Regions from separate parts of the Desulfosporosinus sp. SYSU MS00001 genome, predicted to be linked through region 2. Evidence: riboswitches for the same ligand, from Rfam matches in the RefSeq annotation. Region 2 holds a riboswitch; each other region holds the start of a gene.
What was found. Region 2 has a riboswitch for cyclic di-GMP ahead of ACPUYX_RS09260 (methyl-accepting chemotaxis protein). Riboswitches for the same ligand answer to the same signal wherever they lie in the genome.
Positions count from the first base shown of each region.

Region 1 (5,599 bases), on a different contig from region 2:
CAACGAGAAAAGTATCCTCGTTTCCATACCTACCGGTATTTTAGTCGGTGCTATTAATATGGCCAACAATATACGCGATCTTGATGGGGATAAGGCTTCGGGCCGAAAGACAATAGCTATTTTAATTGGACATGAACATGCCGTTTTCGTACTCGGAGCTATGTTCGCTGCAGCTTATCTTTGGATCATAGGATTAGTTATTAGAGGGTCGGTCACCCCCTTGCTTCTGATTGTCTTATTAAGCATTCCCAAAGCCATACAAGCAAAAAAAGGGTTTATCGGCAAAAATCAGCCCTCTCAAATGATGCCTGCAGTTCGCGATACAGCTCAAACCAATACAATGTTTGGACTTTTGTTATGTATAGGATTATACATTACGCAAATTTCGGCTATATTAACTAGCCATTTTGGGCACTAATATTGGGAAACATACAAAAAACACTGTTCCTCTAGGATTACTCTTGAAGTTAATTGTCGCGTTATGACGATTAGCAATATCGTAACAAGTACTTAACCCTAACCCTGTTCCATTCTCTTTCGTTGTAAAAAACGGTGTTCCAATATCATTTAAGTATTCTATTGGAATGCCGCCCCCTTCATCCTCGATACATAATACCACCTGACTATTCTCGACATAGGTAGACATACACAATGTTCCCCCCGCTTGCATCGCCTCTAAACCATTACGACACAAATTAAGCACTAGCTGCGAAATCTCATCCGGATTTAGTAAGATCTTAGGCGTTTCTCCGGGCAGAAACTTTATTTGTTTATCCTGAGAAAGAGAATCTGCTTCAAGTAAAGGATACAAGTGTCTTAAAATCTCATTGATATTTAGGTGATCTTGTTCTTTTGGAGAATGACGTGAAAGGGAGAGAAAATCCGAAATAATTTTGTTTGCACGATCAAGCTCATTGATCATGAGCATAAAGGTATCTCCTTGTAATTGAAACTCTGGTTTGGAGCCAAGCAGCTGGAGGAATCCCCGTACCGTTGTAATTGGATTCCTGATTTCATGGGTTATTCCAGCTGCCATTTGGCCTACTAAATTAAAACGTTCCAGATTGACCATTTCTAGATGTAAGCGTGTCAATTCCTGCTCAGCTTTTTTTCGCTCCGTTATATCATAAAGGGTTTTAATGACAAGCCTTGTTCCATTCACATCCATAAACGGTTGGATTTTAACCTCGTAAATTTTACTATTGTAAAAAATTTCCTCATCTTTTATGGGTTGCCCTGTAAAGAACGCTTCCTTTATTCTACAGTTCTCACATGGTCTATTCCTCTTGAGCATGTTATAGCAAAACTTACCATTCCTTTCGCCAAATTCCAAAAGATAATTACGATTAACAAAGTGTACTTCATAAGTTTCTCCTACAACAATCACTATTCCTGGAAGACTGTTAAATAAATCAAACATACGTTGACGATCTTCTTTTATTGCCTCTTCTCGTTTCCTTTGCTCATTATGTATCCGTATAAAGAGGCTGCCGGTAAACCAGCCCAATAATATCCATAGCCAAGAAATTCTTAAAGAGTGATTATGGGAATCTAGCCATCTGTCAAACAAAAAAAGAATGAATCCAATACTTAATCCTATAAGCACATATTTTCTTTCTTTCATAGTTACTCCCTCAACATCAAAGGACTCAATTTTTATCCAGTTTTGAAGACCCCCACTCCTACAAGTGGGGGTGGGTCCTTCGTTAACTTCAGCTGGGGTAGAGTCCCCCTTCGCCGCTAAGTATTCCTATTGGGAAAGGCGACTCGGCAATAATGTCCACTGGACATTATTGTATCTGAAGCCCCGATGTTCAGCTTTAGCTGAACGAGTTCACTGGGGCTAGTTCCAAACTATATATCTATTAACCTGTATCTTGACCTTTTCGGCCAACAAAACCCGGGATTAAAAACAATCTTAATTCTTTCAAAATTATTCCTCCCCAAATAAAAAACCTGGTTTACTTAAAAACCAGGCCGGTTGCGCTACTCGTTCCACATGTATAAAGCGCCCAAATTATCCAATACATGCTTCAAAACTTCCTAATTATATATTAAATTAGCAAAAAGGAAATAATTATGTTAAAAACTCTTTCATGTGTAGTATAACATAGATATACTGTATAATTTGTCACAATTTGTATCTAATGTTAGAAAAAGTTTTCTGCATTTGCAAGGCACGGCAACCTTGACCAGACAGTTGCGGACTTTGGAAGAAAACGGACTTATTCTTCGTAAGGTCTATCATCAAGTTCCCCCAAAAGTAGAATATTCATTAACCGAGATTAGAAGTGAATTTAATGAAGTTCTGGAAAAGTTAGAAGTGTAGGGAAGAAAGTATATTAATTATTCCAGAAATAAAAAACTGCAGGACACATTTTAACTCATCTAGAGCACCTTTTGTCCTGCAGTTACTGCTATCGTTTATAAATACTCTTAAACAGACCTTTGCCTTCGGAATATGGTAACTACTTTCTCAAGAAAAGTCATGCTATAACCTAGAAGCTCCCTTTGATGTACCATAAAGTCTTAAAACATAGTTTAGATTATTTAATGCCTATGCGCAGGCGATAACAGAAGTCAATACTAAATTCAGTATTACTGTAGATCTCTAATATTTTCTCCTGAAACCTTACTAAGTAGGGATTAATCCTATCCTTATCTTCTTTGAGAATAGCTTGTAATCCACCTTGGCTTAAGGCAAGCTTAATTAATCTCTGAGCAGTACAGTTTTCAGAATTCGAAAATACGATCTCCCTTACATAGCGAAATTCTTGACTATTTTTTATGTTCGTAAGATGGTTGTCTTTGTTCCATCTCACAAAACTATCTTTTAGCTTAGGATGGTTAGACTCAATTTCCGCAACCTTTTCAAAGAGCAGGCTGTATGCCAGCTCGGCTTCCCAGTTACAAACCGGCGGCCAATCATAATCATAAACTGCAAAAACGCCGCCTATCGTCAGCAGCCTCGACACTTCCTTCAATGTTTGTTGAGGGTTCATCCAGTGAAATGACTGCGAACAGGTAATGATATCTGCACAATTATTCTCCAATCCTGTATCGTTGGAAAAGGCAGAAATGAATTCAATATTGCTAAGATTAGCTAGTTTCTCTTTAGCTATCCTTTGCATATCCACACTAGGCTCTATTCCTATAATCTGACGACTCACATCGCTCCAGATTGCTGTGGAGAGGCCTGTGCCGCATCCCAAATCAACAACCAGCGATGGATTGCGTCCTAAATAGTTTAATAAAATTTCTTTTACCTTTTCAGGACTTTGGGGACGTGAGTTATTATAAATATCAGCAAATCCCAAAAACCTGTCGGCATTAAGCTTTACGTTTTCTGGCATTTAAAGCCTTCCTTTCCAAGTTGATAAATCACATACTTTCAGAATGAGTTCACTTGCCAGTGCCGGTTAACCCGAGCAATTGGGAGCAGATGCTTCATATTGTCCTTTACCCGTTCTGTAAACCCAAAAAGCATTGATGAGAAGTAATATACTTGTAGAAAAGAACACATAATGGAAACCCCAGAAGGCTGCCATCTGGCCCCCTAATACAGGGCCCACGACGTTACCTAAATTTTGAGCTGCATTATTATACCCAAATATTCTACCTGAAATTGTTTCCGGAATGTTACTTTTCAGAAGCGAATTAATCGATGGCAAAAAGCCGGCGGTTGCCATGCCCATTATGAAGCGTAAAATAATAAGCTGCCAGGCATTTCGGACATATGCTTGAGGAATTATAATTACAGCTGCCCCAAGGAGGCAGACAAATAGCACCGAATATGGCCCTACCCTGTCTGATAGTTTACCCAGGAGGGGAGCAATAAGGACATTAGCCAATCCCACAGCAGAAACGACTGCTCCGGAAATAATCGCAACATGATTGGCGTTATTCATTAAAAGCTTGACGTAAATGGTAACAATGGGTTCAATCGACATACTGGCTAATTGAAGCATAAACGAGGTTATAAACATTGCTATCAGGATCTTGGGCTTGTCAATAGTCTTCCAAAATTCTTGACCGGACAGCCGAGCCGAGTTGTTCGGTACAAAGTCTTCATGGATAAACAGTAAAGCAATTAGAAATGCCAAAAACAGAAATCCCCCAGTGACATAAAAAACATGGCGCAAACCGATAAGTTCAGATAAAGTACCACCAACAAGAGGACCGATTAAGGAGCCTCCAACTGACCCGGAAGTAAGAGTACCCAGAGCCCAACCGGCACGGTCTTTGGGAGTTTGAGAGGAAACAAGGGTTATCGCTGCCGGTACATAACCAGATATGGCACCCATTAAGAGACGGAGGCCAACAAGTTCATAAACATTATGAACGAATCCGATTAAAACCATAATCACAGCCATCCCCAGACTTGCTCTTAACAACATCAGCTTGCGGCCATGTATATCGGCCAGTTTGCCCCAAAGCGGGGAGACAATAGCGGCGGAGAGAGCAGTTGCACCAAAAGCAACACCGGACCACTCTTCAACTCTGGCTATATTATGAACACCTAATTGTTGGATGTAAACGGGAAGAAAAGGAATTACAAGGTTCATACCAGCCATCGTGGCAAAGGAGCCGAACCAACAGATAATTAAGTTACGCTTCCACATCGTCATAAGTTGTTAGTTGTTCCTTTCAATGTTTAAGTTATTTATACCTAAACATTTTAGCGTCATTTATATAAAGATACAAATGATATATCCCTCAATTTTGCCGGTATTCGGGTTGGTATTACTTACAATTCAAATAGTCTTAATTTCTCCAGAAATTCCTCAACTGCTTTAGAACTTGCCGGTTCTTGGCTGTGCAGAATGCTTAGTTTGCGGGAAAACTGGAGTTTTTCTTTGGTCTTAATCGGTATTGTTTTAATTACCTTAGCGGCTATTTCTTTGTGAACAACAAGACGGGATACAATCGTAATCCCAAGACCATTAATCACTGCTTCTTTAACTCCCTCATTGCTGCTAAAGACAAAAGAACGGTTCATCTTTACTCCTAAGGACTTCAAAAGATCATCGCTGAAAGAACGAGTTCCTGAACCAGATTCCCTTAAAATCCAAACCTGATCTTGAAGATCTTCAGCGGAAACTTTGCTGAGCTTACTTAATGGATGCCCGTTAGGAACAATTAAAAGCATGTCATCATGCATAAAAGGTTCTTCTTCAATGCCGGGAAGGCTCACTTGGCCTTCGACAATCCCAATGTCCAGTTGGTTTTGGTGGAGCAATTGAGCAATTTCTTCTGTATTAGCAATTGTTACCGATACCTCAACATTAGGATAATTTTCCGAAACTTCCGCTAAAAAACGGGGCAAGACATATTCACCGATTGTAAAACTGGCGCCGATTTTCAAAGCTCCTGTGACGACATGACGAAGATCATTAATTTCACTTTTTGCCTGATCATAATGACTGAGAATCTCTCTGGCATGCCGAAATAAGGCTTCTCCGGCCGGAGTAAGACTGAGACGCCTTGAAGAACGATGCAGAAGTTTGGCACCGAACTCATTTTCTAAGTTGCGGATATGGAGACTAACGCTTGGCTGGGATAAAAACAGCTCTTCAGCGGCCCGAGAAAAACTGTTTTG
Region 1 covers NZ_JBNFTW010000008.1:24,456-30,054, forward strand. Annotated here, with positions in the region: gene ACPUYX_RS14600 (1,4-dihydroxy-2-naphthoate polyprenyltransferase) at 1-418, shown strand, start outside; gene ACPUYX_RS14605 (ATP-binding protein) at 395-1,624, opposite strand; cyclic di-GMP riboswitch class II at 1,967-2,053, opposite strand; gene ACPUYX_RS14610 (winged helix-turn-helix transcriptional regulator) at 2,189-2,329, shown strand; gene ACPUYX_RS14615 (class I SAM-dependent methyltransferase) at 2,547-3,353, opposite strand; gene ACPUYX_RS14620 (multidrug efflux MFS transporter) at 3,420-4,628, opposite strand; gene ACPUYX_RS14625 (LysR family transcriptional regulator) at 4,748-5,599, opposite strand, start outside.
Region 1: it holds a riboswitch for cyclic di-GMP, as region 2 does, so the genes downstream of both, ACPUYX_RS14605 (ATP-binding protein) here and ACPUYX_RS09260 (methyl-accepting chemotaxis protein) in region 2, are expected to answer to the same signal.

Region 2 (5,599 bases):
GATGGTCCGGGGCCGGAGCGTTCAGCGATGGGAAATTGTCCCTAAGTCCTGCTGTAGGCGGCCGTCTGACGGAATATATGAAGGACGATCAAGCACAGGCCCTTATAGACTACGCAGACTCGATTTACCGACAATTTGGGGCACAGGAGACTGTCTATGGTCTGGATACTCGTCGGGTTGAGGAGATTCAGTATGATGCATCCCGCCATAATATTCAGTTAATCCATTGTCCTGTACGTCATTTAGGAACTGAGTTAGCCTATGAAGTTCTAAATGGCATGTATCAACATTTAATGACTGAGACCAATACTGCCTTCTGGGAACTCGCCGAAGTTAAGGATATCCTGGCTGATCCTGCCGGAGCCCAAGGAGCAATCATACAGCGTCGTGATCAAGCTGAGCTTGATGAAGTAAGGGCAAGATATGTTGTTGTAGCTCCCGGCCGTGGGGGAGCAAATTGGCTTGCAGCACAAACGGTTCGATTAGGAGTCGTGACTGAAAATAATGAAGTCGATATCGGAGTTCGTGTAGAAGTTCCTAATTCGGTTCTGGATCATTTAACCAAAGAACTATATGAAGCTAAGCTCGTTTATTATTCAGACACCTATGATCTTAAAACCCGGAGCTTTTGTGTCAATCCCGGAGGAGTGGTATCTGAAGAACACTATGACGGGGGAATTGCTGTTGTAAACGGTCATAGTTATGCTGATGCGGCTAAAAAGACCAAGAACACCAATTTTGCCTTATTAGTTTCCACTCATTTTACGGAACCCTTTAACCAGCCAATCGAATATGGTCGGTATATTGCCAGATTAGCCAATATGTTAACCGGCGGGGGTGTTATGGTTCAACGCTTAGGCGATCTTCTGCAAGGGAGAAGGACAACAGAAAGTCGTCTTCGCAAGTCGACGACAGTCCCTACACTGGTGTCCGCAGTACCAGGAGATCTGAGCTATGTGTTTCCTGAGCGTTACTTGACGTCGTTAACAGAAACACTAAAGGCCTTCGATAAGATTGCTCCGGGAATGTATTCCAAGAACACCTTGCTCTATGGAGTTGAGGTCAAGTTTTATTCTTCAAAGGTAAAGGTAAAAAATAATTTTGAAACGGCAATTCCTCATTTATATACGATTGGAGATGGAGCGGGAATTACGCGTGGATTAATGCAGGCTTCCGCGACGGGAATAGTTGTAGCACGGGATATTGTATCTAAAGAATAAAACGATAGTTATAGGATTAAGACTACAGATGGGGTTAACCCATCTGTAGTTTCACTGAGTAATCGGAACTCATAAGAATAGGCATACCTGCCTAACTTATCATAGGAAAGAAAACCTATTACTCGGTAGTTTAGTAAACCAACGAAGAGTAATGGATTGGGGGCGCAGAGGATTTGCTGGATCGATACACACACCCCGAAATGGGAAAACTCTGGAGAGACGGTTACGAATATGAGCGCTGGCTGGAAGTAGAACTTGCAGTTGCCGAAGTTATGACCGAACGGGGAGAAATCCCTCTTAAGGCGATGGAAGATATCAGACGTTCGGCGAAGGTGAATTCTCAGCGAGTTTTAGAAATCGAAGCCATAGTCAGGCACGATCTTATTGCCTTTTTACAAGCCGTTGTCGAGGAAATCGGAGAATCAGGAAAATACTTGCACCTCGGGTTAACCTCATCAGATGTGAAGGATACTGCCTTAAGTCTGGTCCTGCGAGATTCAGGGAAGCTGCTCAAGAAGGATCTTCAGGGGCTAAGAGATGCTCTGGCTAAAAGAGCTTTGGAAAGCAAATATACGGTCATGGTGGGAAGGACCCATGGGATTCACGCCGAACCTTTGACGTTTGGTTTAAAACTCGCGTTATGGGTTGCTGAACTGGATCGTCAGGAGGAACGCCTGGATCAAGCAATATCCTCGGTAAGCGCGGGCAAAATATCCGGGGCAGTCGGAACTTACGCAAATGTTTCGCCTGAAGTCGAGGATGCAGTGTGCAAGCATTTAGGGCTAACGAGAGCTTTAGTTAGTAACCAGATATTACAGCGGGATCGACATGCTCATTTTATGACTACCCTTGCCTTAATTGGCGGTTCTTTGGAAAAGATGGCAACGGAAATTCGAAATTTGCAGCGAACGGATATCCTTGAAGTGGAGGAGCCTTTTGCTGAGGGGCAGAAAGGATCATCAGCAATGCCGCATAAGCGCAATCCTATTGTCTGCGAACAGGTGAGCGGCATGGCAAGACTTTTGAGAGGCAATGCCTTAGCGGCGATGGAGAACATAGCTCTCTGGCATGAAAGGGATATGAGCCATAGTTCGGTGGAACGAGTAATTTTGCCGGATAGTTGCCTGCTCTTGGACCATATGCTCAGGCAAATGACCCGCATTATCTCCGGCTTGAAAATTCACGAAGAACAAATGAAGCGAAATCTGCAGAAAACCTATGGCTTAACGTCATCACAACGCGTTCTCCTGGCATTAGTGGAACATGGATGTATGCGGGAAGAAGCTTACGCTTGGGTTCAGCAGGATGCTTTTCAAGCTTGGGATCAAGGAAAAGATTTTATCGAGGTTGTTTCTCAAGATACGCGTATAGGCAATTATTTAACGGAAAAGGACTTGCAAAGTCTTTTTGATTTAAGCTATCATCTCCAACATGTTGATGATATTTTCAAACGGTTGGGTTTAGAGTAGAATGTTTTGAACTGGGAACTTTAGTTTAAAGGGATGTTAGATTGAAAGACGGGGGGAATTATTGATGGCTGGAGTTATATTAATTGGATCTCAATGGGGAGACGAAGGGAAAGGTAAGATTACGGATTTCCTTGCGGAAAAGGCGAATATGGTCGTTAGATATCAAGGCGGTAATAATGCGGGACACACCGTTGTCGCTGATGGAGAGGAATTTAAGCTGCACCTTATCCCCTCCGGAATTCTCTACCAGGATAAGACTTGTGTCATTGGCAATGGCGTAGTCATTGATCCTAAAGTTTTATTGGAAGAACTTAGTTATCTGGAAAAGCGAGGAATTAAAACCGGGAAGCTGCTAATTAGCAGCAATGCCCACGTAATTATGCCTTATCACCTGGTATTAGACGGTTTGGAAGAAGAGGCTCGTGGGGACCATAAAATTGGAACAACGAAACGGGGTATTGGTCCTGCTTATATGGATAAGGCCTCACGAGTTGGAATTCGTGTTATCGATCTACTCGACAAAGAAGAGTTTGCTGAGAAACTGCGTCGAAATTTAGAAGAGAAGAATAACCTTTTTGTCAAAGTTTATGGTAAAGAAGCCATGAAATTTGAAGATATCTATGACACTTACTTAGGATATGCTGAGCAGCTTCGCCCGATGGTTACAGATAGTTCATTAGCCATAGACGAATGCCTAAGAAGTGGGGAAAAAGTGCTTTTTGAAGGTGCTCAAGGTACTTTACTGGACATAGATCATGGCACGTATCCCTTTGTAACTTCCTCCAATCCGATTGCCGGGGGAGCCTGTGTCGGTGCAGGCGTTGGACCTACGCGTATTGATCATGTTGTTGGGGTTGTTAAAGCCTATACCACACGTGTTGGGGAAGGCCCCTTCCCTACAGAACTTCTCGATGATGTAGGTGAAGAAATGCGGGCCAATGGACACGAATTCGGAACGACAACCGGCCGCCCTCGTCGCTGTGGCTGGTTTGATGCTTTGATTGCTCGCTATGCAGCACGTGTCAGCGGGATTTCAGATTTTGCAGTCACAAAACTTGATGTCCTTACAGGATTAAAAACAGTAAAAATTTGTGTCGGTTATCGGGTCAATGATGAAGTTATCTACGAATTACCTCAAAGTCAGAAGATCTTTAAACGTTGTAAACCTGTGTATGAGGAACTACCGGGATGGCAGGAAGATCTGACCCATGTGCGTCGCTTTGAGGAGCTGCCTCAGGCCGCTCAGCAATACATTAAGCGGATTGAAGAATTGACAGGTGTTACTGCAACGCTAATTGCGGTTGGCCCAGGCCGGGAACAAACTATTGTACGGGGATCAATTTTTTAAATAATAAAAGTTTGTTGCAAAAAATTGAATCTTGACACATTTGCAACTTTCCTGTAAGATTTAGACCGGTAAGAGCCATTAGCTCAGTCGGTAGAGCACCTGACTTTTAATCAGGGTGTCCCGCGTTCGAGTCGCGGATGGCTCACCATCCTTCTTTGGAAACCCATGGGGGTTTGAGCGGAAAGGCAGGTTAGCTGAATTTTAGTGAAACCTGGATTTACATATTGAAACATAGAGGGTTTGAAAAAGGCAAACCCAGTGAGAACTGGGGACGCAAAGCTACGGGTCTTCCATATGAGGATGATGGCCGAGTTACCAAATAGGACTCAGTCGCTGTCCCTTGCGGACGGCGATTTTGTTTTAAGTAGATCAATTAATTTCGTAAGGGAAGGGTGTCAAGATTGAAAAAAATTAAATATCGGATTTTACTGCTCTTATTGATTACCGCATTAATTATGGGTTGTATTCTCGGAGGCTATAATATTTACAGCGTCATTACATCGGAACAAGCTAATATAGCTCAATATCGCACAACATTGTACGAACAATTCGATAGGCAAATTAAGCTTGAAGTTCAAACTGCTTATAGTTTAGTTCAAGATATCTATAATAAACAACAAAAAGGGGAATTGACTCCTGAGCAAGCCAAAACTATGGCTGCTGATTTAGTCAGAAATCTGCGTTTTGACCAAACTAATTATTTTTGGATAGATACAACAGAAGGGATAAACGTTGTTCTGCTTGGCAGAACGGATGAAGGTAAATCACGCTTTAATTCTAAGGACAGTAGGGGTAAATATTTCGTTCAAGATTTTATTAACAATGGGATTAAATCTGGCGGGGGGTATACAGACTATACCTTCGCTAAACCAAATCAGACTGAGCTCCTCCCGAAAAGAAGCTACACTTTGCTGTTTAAGCCCTATAACTGGGTTATAGGCACAGGCAACTGGGTCGATGACATGGATAAACTCGTTGCGATTAAACAGCAACAGGTTATGAAAGCCGGGCAATTAAGCGTCATCTATACCGTTTTGTCTCTGATCTTAGCATTTGGAGTTGCTTTAGTGTTGGGGACAATTATGAGTAATAAACTTTCCAAACAGATCGGTGAAGTAGCGAATACTGCCGGTGAAATTGCCAATGGAAATTTAAATGTTAAAAAACTTAATGACAGTTCTAAAGATGAACTAGGCCAACTGGGTAAAGCATTTAATATAATGGCGGATAACCTCAGGCAATTGGTTCAACAAGTATCCTCCTCTGCTGCTCAGGTAGCTTCTTCCTCAGAAGAACTTAGTGCAGGAGCTGAACAATCCGCCCAAGCATCCAGCCAAGTGGCTTCAGCCATCATGGAGGTTTCTAAGGGGGCCGAAAAACAGCTGAATGCTATGAATGAATCATCTGCTATTGTTGAGGAGATGTCAGCGGGGATTCAGCAAATGGTGGAAAACGCTAAGGTTGTCGTACAGTCTTCTGAAAAAACGGCCCTTTCTGCTTCAGAAGGAAGCGCGGCCATTGATAAAACAATTCAACAAATGGCGACCATTGATCAAACTGTA
Region 2 covers NZ_JBNFTW010000004.1:115,648-121,246, forward strand. Annotated here, with positions in the region: gene ACPUYX_RS09240 (NAD(P)/FAD-dependent oxidoreductase) at 1-1,220, shown strand, start outside; gene purB (adenylosuccinate lyase) at 1,394-2,689, shown strand; gene ACPUYX_RS09250 (adenylosuccinate synthase) at 2,754-4,037, shown strand; tRNA gene ACPUYX_RS09255 (tRNA-Lys) at 4,110-4,185, shown strand; cyclic di-GMP riboswitch class I at 4,276-4,357, shown strand; gene ACPUYX_RS09260 (methyl-accepting chemotaxis protein) at 4,439-5,599, shown strand, end outside.

Region 3 (5,599 bases), on a different contig from region 2:
TTGCCGGTATAGGAATGGGGATGTTTGCTGCTCCTAATACAACGGCTATCATGAATACTGTTCCTCCCGAGCATCGGGGAGCTTCTTCCGGGATGCGTGCTACATTACAAAATACAGGCTCGGCTTTAAGTATGACATTGTATTTCAGCATCTTGATCATTGGCTTAGCTCATCATTTGCCTGCCACCATGTACCAAGGACTTATCAGTGCCGGAGTTCCGGCAGCGGCCGCCCAAACAGTTGCCAGCCTGCCGCCGACGGGAGCTTTGTTTGCTGCCTTTTTAGGTTATAATCCGATGGCCCAATTGTTACCTTCGGCTGTTCTCCATAATTTGCCTCAGGCGAGTCAACAGCTGATTCTTGGTACGGTCTTCTTTCCTAAACTAATTGCTCCTGCAGTCATGTCAAGTTTGCGAATTGCTTTTTACATTTCTGCAGTATTATCGGTTATTGGGGCGGTAGCTTCCTATATGCGAGGAAAAACGACTCAGCCTCTTCAATAGTCAATGAAATTTTTTTATAAATACTACGATAAAATTAACAATTACTTTAAAGGGGTGGGGTAATTATGGCAAAAGCATTTGAAACTATGGTAAAGCAGGTCGTATCGGTAAGTAATTATGATTCAGTAAAAACGGTCCTTCAGGCTTTTGTGGAACATCGGATCAGCGGCGTTCCTGTCATCAATGCTAAGAATGAACCGATCGGTTTTATCAGCGATGGTGATATCATGAAAAATATTGGCTATCAGGATCCAAAGATATTCTTTATCGACGCTTTTAATTCAGCTTCGTGGGTGGATACGGAAACCTTTGATGATAAAATTAAAAATCTCATGAATTGCAATGTTATGGAAATCGCCACTAAACGGGTCATAACTGTGGAAGCAGAAGAGGATCTGGATCAAGTGGCCAAAGTCTTAGGTAACAAGAAAATAAAGAAGGTCCCTGTTGTTTCCCAGGGGAAACTTGTAGGTATTATTAGTCGTGGAGACATTGTGCGTTATATCGTAAATAACTTTATTAAATAAGATTAGCCCGAGAAAGCATTCACATAATAGAGCCCCCAACCTGAAACTGGTCCTTATCAGTTCCAAGTAGGGGGCTTTTGTCGTTGCACATTAACTTTTATCGAACTAGGGAGCTACCCAAGGTTTAATACGATTTTGCAGAAAACACTTATTTCAAGCAGCTTTAAAGGGAAGACAATTACTCCCTTATTAGAAACGAATAAGTCGCCATAAAAATCCGGGCGAATTTATGGGTTGTAAATTTTGAAGCGGAATAGATTGGACTTCTTCACCGGATTTGATTTTCAAAGCGGCGCTATTACTGTTGGCTGTGATTGGTAATTTAGTAGTTTGGATATCTATGGAATAGTTGACTTTCATTCCAGGATATCCGAAGATTTTTACAGGCTTAGACGCTTTTAACGGACTGTTGCTGTCCCAAGCTGTTGTAAGTTCGCCATAACCAGAGGCAGGTTGGTCTAAGGTATAGAGTTTGAATTGAGAGCGAACTTGATCCATTATGTCAACATTTGCTTGGAGCGCACTTTGGAGAGATTGCTGAGTAATTTGCCCTAAGACCGCACCAATAATGTAATGGGTTTCATCGCCAACTACAACGGGCGCTGCCGATACAAAACAACCGCCTGCCGCTGTTGTGGATCCTGTTTTAATGCCTGTAATGCCATGTTTTCCTACCATACTATTGACATTGTAGACTGTTCCGGCAACAGGAAGAGTCGCTTGCGGCATGGCAACAATTTGACGAAAAACAGGGTCTTGCATGGCTGCTTGGGCAATTTTTATTTGATCTACAGCGGTGCTGACTGTCGTTTCGCTGACACCGCTGGCATCTGCATAGTGTGTTTTAGTCATGCCAAGCAATTTTGCGGTTTCGTTCATTTTAGCAACAAAAGCTTCATCAGATCCGGCTACCCAGCGGCCAAGGGTATCGGCAACATTGTCTCCCGAAGGGAGTAATAAACCTTCCAGGAGTTGCCTTTCAGTGAGGGTTTCCCCTTCTTCAATCTTTAAATATGAATAGCCGTTGCTTAAAGCGTTTTGATAACCAGCGAAATCTTGAGCACTCATAGTTAAAGCGGGACCGTCTTGACCAGGTTGTAAAGGATGAGCTTTTAAGACTAAATAAGCAGTCATAATTTTTGTAACGCTGGCAATTGGTACGGATGTTTGGTTTGGCGTTGACGTTATGACCCCTAAATTTTCTGTGCCAACAGCTGATTCACCCTGTTCGGGAAATGTGACCGAAAAATGACCGGGCAATGAAGAGGACGTTGTAGCTAGTTTCGCTTCTACACCCGGCAGAGGGCCATTATAACGACCAACAGCCAGAGCACAAATTAAGATTACAATGAGCAAAACCAAAATTCCTTTGATGGGAACCATCGAAACCTTGTGAGATGGGGAAGTGGACGGAGTCCCAGACATAAAAAAACCTCCTTAAATAGATTAATAGGAACAGTTTAATTTTACAGGAAGAGTTCGGTTTCGACAAATGGTTTCTTTGCAAAATAGTTATTTTAGACATAAGTTTATAATAGGTAATTAGTATATCCACGGAAGTGAAATGGGTCACATAAACTTAGATTATGTCAAATTAAATTTGATGTTTGTCACAAATTTAGAAATAATGTAATAATATGATAAAAATACGTTATAATGGTTAAATGATGTTGTACTTTATCATATCTTATAATATACTACCTTTCAGTGATACAAAACTGTTTAATGATGTAAGGAGATAATCGATAATTTAACATTCAGTGATAAAGGCAAACTCAGTGAGAGCTGAGGACGCAAAGCCACGGGTCTAGCTAAAGGATGATAGACAGCCGGGTTACCAAACAAAGAAACTGTGTCGCCGTTCATTGAGTTCGGCGTTTTTTATTTATAATAAGGAAGGGTTAAGGGAGATAAAGAGGAGGGAGAATTCTTGAATTGGTTGTTAAAGCAAGTCCATACGAATTTAGCAGTGAGCAGGACAGCGAATGCCGATTTATTTGATAAAGTGGGTGTATTGTTATTACATAAAGGACAACCAATCACAGAAGGTATCCGAGATCTTCTTGAAAATAGGGAGGTTTTTATTTGGGAGAGAAAAGAAGATGAAAATCGTTCGTCAAATGTTGTTAAAGCTTTTCCTAAGGATGTCTATGTTAAATTAGTTGGTTCTTTATGGAGTATTTATCATGAGGCAAAACTTATTAGTCAAGAACAGATAGAACATACAATTAATCTAGTGGAAACAATTATCAAACAATTAAGACCTATTAATGTATATTTAAATTTGAATTTGGTCCGACTTGATGTTGAACAATTTAAACATCATGATTATGGGACTTTTGCGCATAGTCTGAACGTAGCAATTTTAGCAACGTTGACAGCCAGGCGTTTGAGGTATAGCGAGAAGAAACTTAGGCATTTAACTCTGGGAGCACTTTTGCATGATTTGGGTAAATTGAATATTCCTAAAGAAGTTTTGAATAAACCTGGAACTTTGACGGCGAAAGAGCTGCTTCTTATGAAGCAGCATCCACAGTTTGGCGCGGATATGTTGAAAAACTCTCGGGTATTGCCAAGTGTATTAGAGACAGTCGTTAAACATCATGAACGCTGGAATGGCACTGGCTATCCTTGCGGGTATAAAAAGGATGATATTCATCTCGATGCCCAAATTGTAGCTGTTACCGATGTATTCGAAGCATTAACTGCTGACAGACCCTATCGAAAAGGTTTGCCGCCTTACTATGCTTTGGAGATGATCATTGCTGGGGCGGGAAAAGGTTATAATCCTACAGTTGTTAAAGCTTTTCGTGAAAGCCTTATCTTATATCCGGAAAATGCAGTTGTAACACTCAATACCGGTGAAATAGGAGTCGTTGCGGCTGTTCCCGTGCAAATGCCTACACGGCCTTTGATTCGTCTGTTAAGAGATAACAAAGGACGGTTTCTCAATAAGGCACAATATGTAGATTTAATGCAAGATTTAACTCGTTTTATTGGGCGTGTTGAGTTTAACCTTCCAATGTGAGGTTATCCAGAGGATGGGAATCCAAACAAAAACGAAAGGGAAAATAAGATAACTTTCAACAAAAGAAAGTTTTGTACTTAAATAGAATCCCTTTTTAACTCCGAAAGCGATTCCAAGAAATGTAGCACCTAATAGGAGCCGCCATTTTATTCCTTTTAAATTTAGAACTGTTTCTAATCCCCAAGTGGTCATGTAAAAAAAAGCGCAACATTTTATCACTAAGGCACCGAGCCAAACTCCCATAAATAAGGATTCTACACCAGCCACGGTCCTGCTTATTTCTACCATTTTACCTAATTCAAGAATGCCAAAGGATAGACGAATTGTTTCTCTTGGTCCAAAGACAAGAATTTGACTTAAAACTACGATGGTATTTAAAATTCCTACAAGAAAAGCTGCTCGCCAAATCCCCGTCTTAAATTGGCTTATTTCTTGCTGATTGTTCTGGGGCAGAAATGTAATGATTCCTGCTAAGAACATGGAATAGACCATGGGAAAAGGTATTACTTTAAGAGCGCCCCATAAAAGGGGTTTAACTCCGTTTTCAAAGAAAGGAAGAAGTTCATTTTGTTCAATGCGCGGAAATGTTAGGACAATGTTAAAAACTAAGGCCACAACGATGACGGGCAGGAGGACTTCAGAAAAGCGAGCAAAGACTTCAATTCCAGTAGATGCTAAATAGAATACTAGCAGCAGACCACCAAGGTAAAGGACCCAACGAGGCACTAAGGGCATTATGGATTGTTCGTAAATAATTCCGATAAAAGCTAAGAGTAACCCGCCATAGTAACCGGATATTACAATATAGAGAGAACCTATAATTTTTTCAGTCCATTTCCCAAAGATAATTCCCGAAATATCCAACAAATTTTTTTCGGGGTATCGGGCTGATAATGAAAGTATCATAATACCGTAAGGAATTGTTAATGCAAAGGCAGGCATAATAGACATCCAACCGTCCCGTCCGCCTGCTTCGGTAACAAAAGTGGCAATGAGAAGGAACGTTCCGCCCATGAGTACAGATGCTCCTAAGGTCATGAATTGGTGTGCTGAAATTCTTTCCATAGTCCCTTCCCGTTTGAACCTTCTCACGTTTGCTTTACCAGTTGTGTCAAATTTTGAAAACAAACATGGTATCCAATAGTTTTACCCGTCAATCCTTCAATTATCCTTAATTTAAGAGGGCTTCGCCGGTACCCGTAACGATTCAGGTCTGCGATTTAAGCAATTTTGTTAAAGGGACGATTTTAATTCCCTGAGCTTTAATTTCCGGAAGCATCTCCTTAATCGCCCGTGCCGTATTAGGCCCTTGAGGGCCGACATGACCGATACCTATTGCTTTACCGGAAATCTTTGCTTTGGAAATGAGAAGTTTAATTTGTTTTTTAATTGAATTCAGATCCGCAGAATTATCCAAGAAAATATCCCGAGTACCTGCTGCTAAACCGGCATTTTTTGCTTCTCGAGCTAAAATGGTCGACTCAGTTGTCTTGCTGTCCAAGACTACTAATCTATGTTCTTTTGCCATCGCTACTATTGCC
Region 3 covers NZ_JBNFTW010000010.1:66,041-71,639, forward strand. Annotated here, with positions in the region: gene ACPUYX_RS16590 (MFS transporter) at 1-503, shown strand, start outside; gene ACPUYX_RS16595 (CBS domain-containing protein) at 569-1,030, shown strand; gene ACPUYX_RS16600 (D-alanyl-D-alanine carboxypeptidase family protein) at 1,220-2,455, opposite strand; cyclic di-GMP riboswitch class I at 2,789-2,872, shown strand; gene ACPUYX_RS16605 (HD-GYP domain-containing protein) at 2,961-4,058, shown strand; gene ACPUYX_RS16610 (GerAB/ArcD/ProY family transporter) at 4,014-5,123, opposite strand; gene ACPUYX_RS16615 (divergent polysaccharide deacetylase family protein) at 5,266-5,599, opposite strand, start outside.
Region 3: it holds a riboswitch for cyclic di-GMP, as region 2 does, so the genes downstream of both, ACPUYX_RS16605 (HD-GYP domain-containing protein) here and ACPUYX_RS09260 (methyl-accepting chemotaxis protein) in region 2, are expected to answer to the same signal.

Region 4 (5,599 bases), on a different contig from region 2:
ATCTCCTTAAATGATTGTTCAGCGACATTTACGACATCAAGGCCTTCTTTTACATTTTTAACTTCATGGTCCATTGCAGTAACTGCTAAATCGATGTTTTCATTATTTTGCTCAATAAGAGCAGTGATTTCTGTTGTCGATTTTCGTGACTGCTCAGCAAGTTTTCGTACTTCTTCAGCCACCACCGCAAATCCACGGCCATTTTCTCCTGCTCTTGCTGCCTCAATTGCGGCGTTTAAAGCTAGTAAATTGGTTTGTTCCGAAATTTGAGTTATAAACTGAATGATGGTGCTGATTTTTTTAGAGCTGATTGAAAGACCTTCAATACGTTCTTGAATGATATTTGTCCCGTCACTGATGTTAGTCATCTGGAAGGTTACTTCATCCAAAGCCTTTTGGCCGGCTTGAGTTGTCATCAATGTTTTTGTCATCGAGTCGGCAATTTCACTGCTGCTGGCCGCAACTTCCTGGGTGCTGGCAGAAATTTGTTCAATAGAAGAAGTTACGTCATCAACAGCCATAGCCTCTTTTTCGGTCTCGTTGGCAACAAGCTCCATGGATGAGGCGATCTGATTGGCAGCTTGTGTGTTTTCTTCAATAATGGCACTAAGTTCTTCAGATGATGCAGTTACTTGTTGTGAGGTATGACTAACCTGGTTAACTAGTTCAAGGAGGTGTTTTTTCATAAGGTTAAAACTCTGGGCTAACTTACCTGACTCATCGTTTCCCTTGACAATAACATCTTCAACTGTCAAATCACCATTTGAAACTCGTTCTACCCCGGCTAAGACTTTCTTAAGGTTAATGGTAATTAAATTAGAAATTAGATAACTGATCAGAAGACCCAAAAGAGCCGCGATGAGGGTTAAAACAATGATGACTCTTTGGGCATCAATATTTGTCGAGTCATTTTGAGTATAGATAGTATCTGCTTTTTGGGCACAGAAATCAGCAAGTTCTTGCAGGGTCGTATTTATCGTATCGAGATGTGCTTGAGCGTTATTAGCGAAATATTCATAAGCCGTTGGATTTCCCTGTTTGACCAGCGCTATTGCTTTTTGCTGTTCAGTTCTAAAGGCGGTTAACTCCTGATTAATTTTCGATACTTTTTCTTTTTCATAGGAGTTATTAGCTAATTTCAAGTAGGAAGCATAACTTTTATCAAAGTCATCAGAGAGAGAAATGATCTCGTCTTGCAACTTTTGTTGAGTGGTTTTATCTTTGACTAAAAAATAATGAAAGGTATCTGATTCATCAGCCCTGGACAAAGCTCGCGCATCATTTATGTATTTAACAGACAGAAGGTAATTTGCATAGATATCATCCATTTGAGAATTGTCGACGGAACTAAAGTGGTAACCAACAAAACCCACTGCACAGATGAACAATACCATGATTACGACCAAGGCTAAAATCTTTTTCCGAATTTCCCAATTTCTAAACCAACTCATACATAGCGCCTCCAAATTATTGGTATTTGGCAAAATTAGTTGACTTATCTCGTCTAACACATTTTAGTTGTTTACTTAATACGTTTTCTTTCATCATTCGCTTTAAGCGCAGCATCTGTTGCTGAGGATTTGAGCCCTCCTTTTATTAGGATTTTAGGGTGGAAATAAAAATCGCCACACCTTTGCGGTATGGCGATATGAGCGTTTCGGAAGCTTGGCAGTCATCAGCTTAACTGGAAGACCCATAGCTTTGCGTCCTTGGCTTTCGCCAAGTTTGCCTTTATCGTCCATCCCATAATTTTTTTGTACAGAACTCTTTCGTATAGTTATAATACTACCTTTAATTTCTCGAATGTTGATGTTGACAGTATCTTAATGACTTTATCAAAATTTATTAAACAGTAAGCCCATTAAAATAAAGATAAAGTACAGCCCACTAACCAGGGACTGTACTTTATGTTGCCGTGATGTAACAGCAGTGATAGGTCCATACACCAGAACCATCATTCAAAATGGTGTTAAAAGTCCATCGTTTATATTCTTAGACGCAAAACCTTTATAGAACAATCACACTTTAGTCACGAAAATACCAAATGTCTGGTTTAGAGTAACGTTAGGACAAAAAGGAGGTGAGTCGAACCATGAATCCCTACAGTGGAGGCTTTAGTTTTGGAAGTAGTCAGGGGCATATTACGCCTATTCCCAATGCTCCTGGTTCTAATTTCTCTGTTCCCAACAGTGGCGGCAGCAATGTAATAAGTAGCGGTTTAAACGTTTACGCCTTAATTAACATGGGGCTACATTTTATTATCGCAATCGCTGTTCTCCTGCTAATATTCTATACTGTTAAACACTTAGGTGAATTTCTCCTTTCAGTTAATAAACAGAGTGATAAAGCTCTTGAATTGCTGAATGAGCGCTATGCCCGCGGAGAAATTGACATGGAGGATTATATGACAAGGAAAAAGACGTTAGGTTACATGTCTGAAACGAAAACAGGTTAAGAAGAATCAGGAATTCGCACGTTAAATAAAGTCTTCTGCCCAAGAATTTCCTAAATTTGGAATATTTCTTGGGCTTTATCGCTTTTATAGGTTTTATAATTTTTAAGCCGAAATATCTGGATTCATGCCGACCAACTATTGCGGATATACGGCAATTCATCCCCCAACCTAAATGGGTAGGAGACGAGGTTAAATTTGCTAGGAACTTTCCGATGTAATTCACTGTTGGCTGTAGGACCAAAAAACTGGTATACTAGTACAAAAAGATTGGAGTACTGTATGGACATTGCCGTCTCGGAACGATTGTCTCACGAGTCAACACGTGAATATGTCTATCGTTGTTTGAAAGAAAATATTATGAATTTAAGGCTTCCCCCAGGAAGTGCCTTGTCAGAAAAGGATATTTCCATATTGCTGAATGTAAGCAGGACTCCTGTCCGAGAGGCTTTTATTCAGCTGGAAAGCGAATATCTGCTGGATATATTGCCTCAAAAAGGAACAAGAGTTTCTTTATTAGATGTTGAGAATGTAGAAGAATCCTTCTTCTTACGTGAAACTATAGAGAAGGAAGTCATAAATCTCGCGGTTAAAGAATTTCCTGCAGATAAGTTATTCGAACTGCAGTCTAACATAACCCTTCAGGAATTATGTGTAGAAGAAGAAAATTATCTGAAGTTTTTTGAGCTTGATGAAGCTTTACATAGGTGTATCTTCGAAGGGTGCAGAAAGGGTCGTATTTGGTCACTAATCCAACAAATGAGTACCCATTATAACAGAGTAAGGATGTTGAATGTTGCCGGCAAACATGATTGGCCTGAGCTTCTAAGTCAGCATGAAGATTTGGTTCGAGCCATCCGAGAAAAAAATCTATCCTTAGCAGCTAAAACGATTCAAAAACACCTAAATAAAATTCGTATCGATATTGAAGATTTACTCATTGAATTCAGGCACTATTTTATCTAAATTAAACAAACTTAACTAAAACCAAAAATACGAATCACCTCTTTATGGGAAATTAACTTTATACTCCCATAAATGGGGTGATTTTTTATCTCTCAATCGTCTAAATAACATTGACTAATATAACTAGTATGGTAGTATAATTAGTATAAATTAAGAAAGGGGTCTGGGTTCTGGTCTGGAGATAAAATAATTAGACGAGGAGGATAGGGCGCGTGAAAATGAGTTTTCGCTGGTATGGTAAAAAACATGACAGTGTTTCTTTACCGTACATTAAACAAATTCCCGGCATGGAAGGAGTCGTGACTGCCTTATTTGATATCCCCGTAGGAGAAGTGTGGCCGTTAGACGATATCATGAACGTAAAGTATGATATCGAAAGTTATGGCTTGCTTTTTGAAACCATCGAAAGTGTCAATATACACGAGGATATTAAATTAGGGCTGCCTAGTCGTGATCTCTATATTGAGAATTACAACAAAACATTGCGGAATCTTGCACGAGCAGGCGTAAAGGTCGTTTGTTATAATTTTATGCCGGTCTTTGACTGGACTCGAACGGAATTAGCTAAAGAACTTATGGATGGGTCAACGGCCTTAGCCTATGATGACAGGAAGCTGCGAAATTTAGATCCTCGGGTTCTTGTCGCAGAGATGGAGAAAGGTTCAAATGGTTTTGTTCTGCCCGGATGGGAAAAAGAACGCTTAACAGAATTAAAAAGCTTATTTGAAATGTACCGCGATTTTGATGAAGACAAGCTCTTTAAGAACCTGCAATATTTTCTGGAGGGTGTTATTCCCGTCGCCGAAGAGTGTGATATAAAAATGGCAATTCATCCCGATGATCCACCCTGGTCTGTCTTTGGCCTTCCCCGAATCATTACTTCAAAATCAAATTTAGAGCGTCTTATTCATTTGGTTGATAGTCCTTATAACGGTATAACTCTTTGTACTGGATCATTAGGGGCTAATCCCGAGAATAATATACCGGAGATCATCCGCTATTTTGGCAAACTGGGAAGAATTCATTTTGGCCATGTGAGAAATATCCAAATTCACGAACCCGGTGTTTTTAATGAAGTAGCCCATAAGGATGTAAACTCGTCTTTGGATATCTATGAAATTATGAAAGCCTTTTATGACATTGGTTTTACGGGACCTATTCGCCCCGATCACGGCCGTATGATTTGGGAGGAAAAGGGAAGACCAGGTTATGGATTATATGACAGGGCCATTGGAGCAAATTACTTGTTAGGTCTTTGGGATGCAATATCTAAAAGCAGGTGTTAATTCTAAGATATCTATCTCTGTTGAGAAATGGTCTTAAGACTTTAACCTGCCGAGGCTAATAAAAACTATGGAGGGATATGATAGATGTTTAAGAAGTATCGCTGGACGATTGTAACGATGTTATTTTTGTCCAATGCTATCAATTATGTGGATAGATCAGCAATGTCCGTTGCCCTGCCGATTTTATCGAAGAAATTTTCATTAACGCCGTTTGCTTCAGGCCTAATCTTAAGCAGTTTTTTTGTCGGCTATGCACTTTTCAATTTTATTGGCGGATTCTTATCAGACGTAGTTGGTCCGAGAAGAGTTATGGGTTATGCTATGGCTGTTTGGTCAATCTTTTGTGCTTTAACAGCAGGGGCTTTTAATTTTATTTCGCTCTTCTTTATCCGTGTTATTTTTGGTTTTGGTGAAGGGCCTCTAACCTCTACCACGAACAAAACAATGAATAACTGGATTCCGCTTAAGGAAAGGGCTACAGCAGTCGGGATATGCAATGGAGGAGCGCCGATTGGAGGAGCGCTGTCAGCGCCTTTAGTTGCTTTCATTTCCCTGAAGTGGGGATGGCAGGCAGCTTTCCTTGTCCTTGGAGTTCTAGGGCTGATTTGGACCTTCTCTTGGTTCAAGATCAGTACCGATAAGCCCAACAATCACCCGCGGGTATCCCAGGAAGAATTAAAAGAAATTACGGCAGGCAGAGACATAGCCGCTGCTCAAGTTGGTTCAGCACCTGCTAAGGTCAGCCTTTTTTCAATTCTTAAACAACGCAGTATCCTGGCTTTGATTGTGGGGATGTTTGGCTATAATTATACGCTGTTCTTTTTTATCACTTGGTTTCCCAGCTATCTCGTAGAAGGACGGCACCTTAGTATCTCCCAAATGGGAATTGCTGCTA
Region 4 covers NZ_JBNFTW010000002.1:107,864-113,462, forward strand. Annotated here, with positions in the region: gene ACPUYX_RS03900 (methyl-accepting chemotaxis protein) at 1-1,451, opposite strand, end outside; cyclic di-GMP riboswitch class I at 1,657-1,740, opposite strand; gene ACPUYX_RS03905 (SHOCT domain-containing protein) at 2,093-2,455, shown strand; gene ACPUYX_RS03910 (GntR family transcriptional regulator) at 2,735-3,418, shown strand; gene uxuA (mannonate dehydratase) at 3,631-4,704, shown strand; gene ACPUYX_RS03920 (MFS transporter) at 4,789-5,599, shown strand, end outside.
Region 4: it holds a riboswitch for cyclic di-GMP, as region 2 does, so the genes downstream of both, ACPUYX_RS03900 (methyl-accepting chemotaxis protein) here and ACPUYX_RS09260 (methyl-accepting chemotaxis protein) in region 2, are expected to answer to the same signal.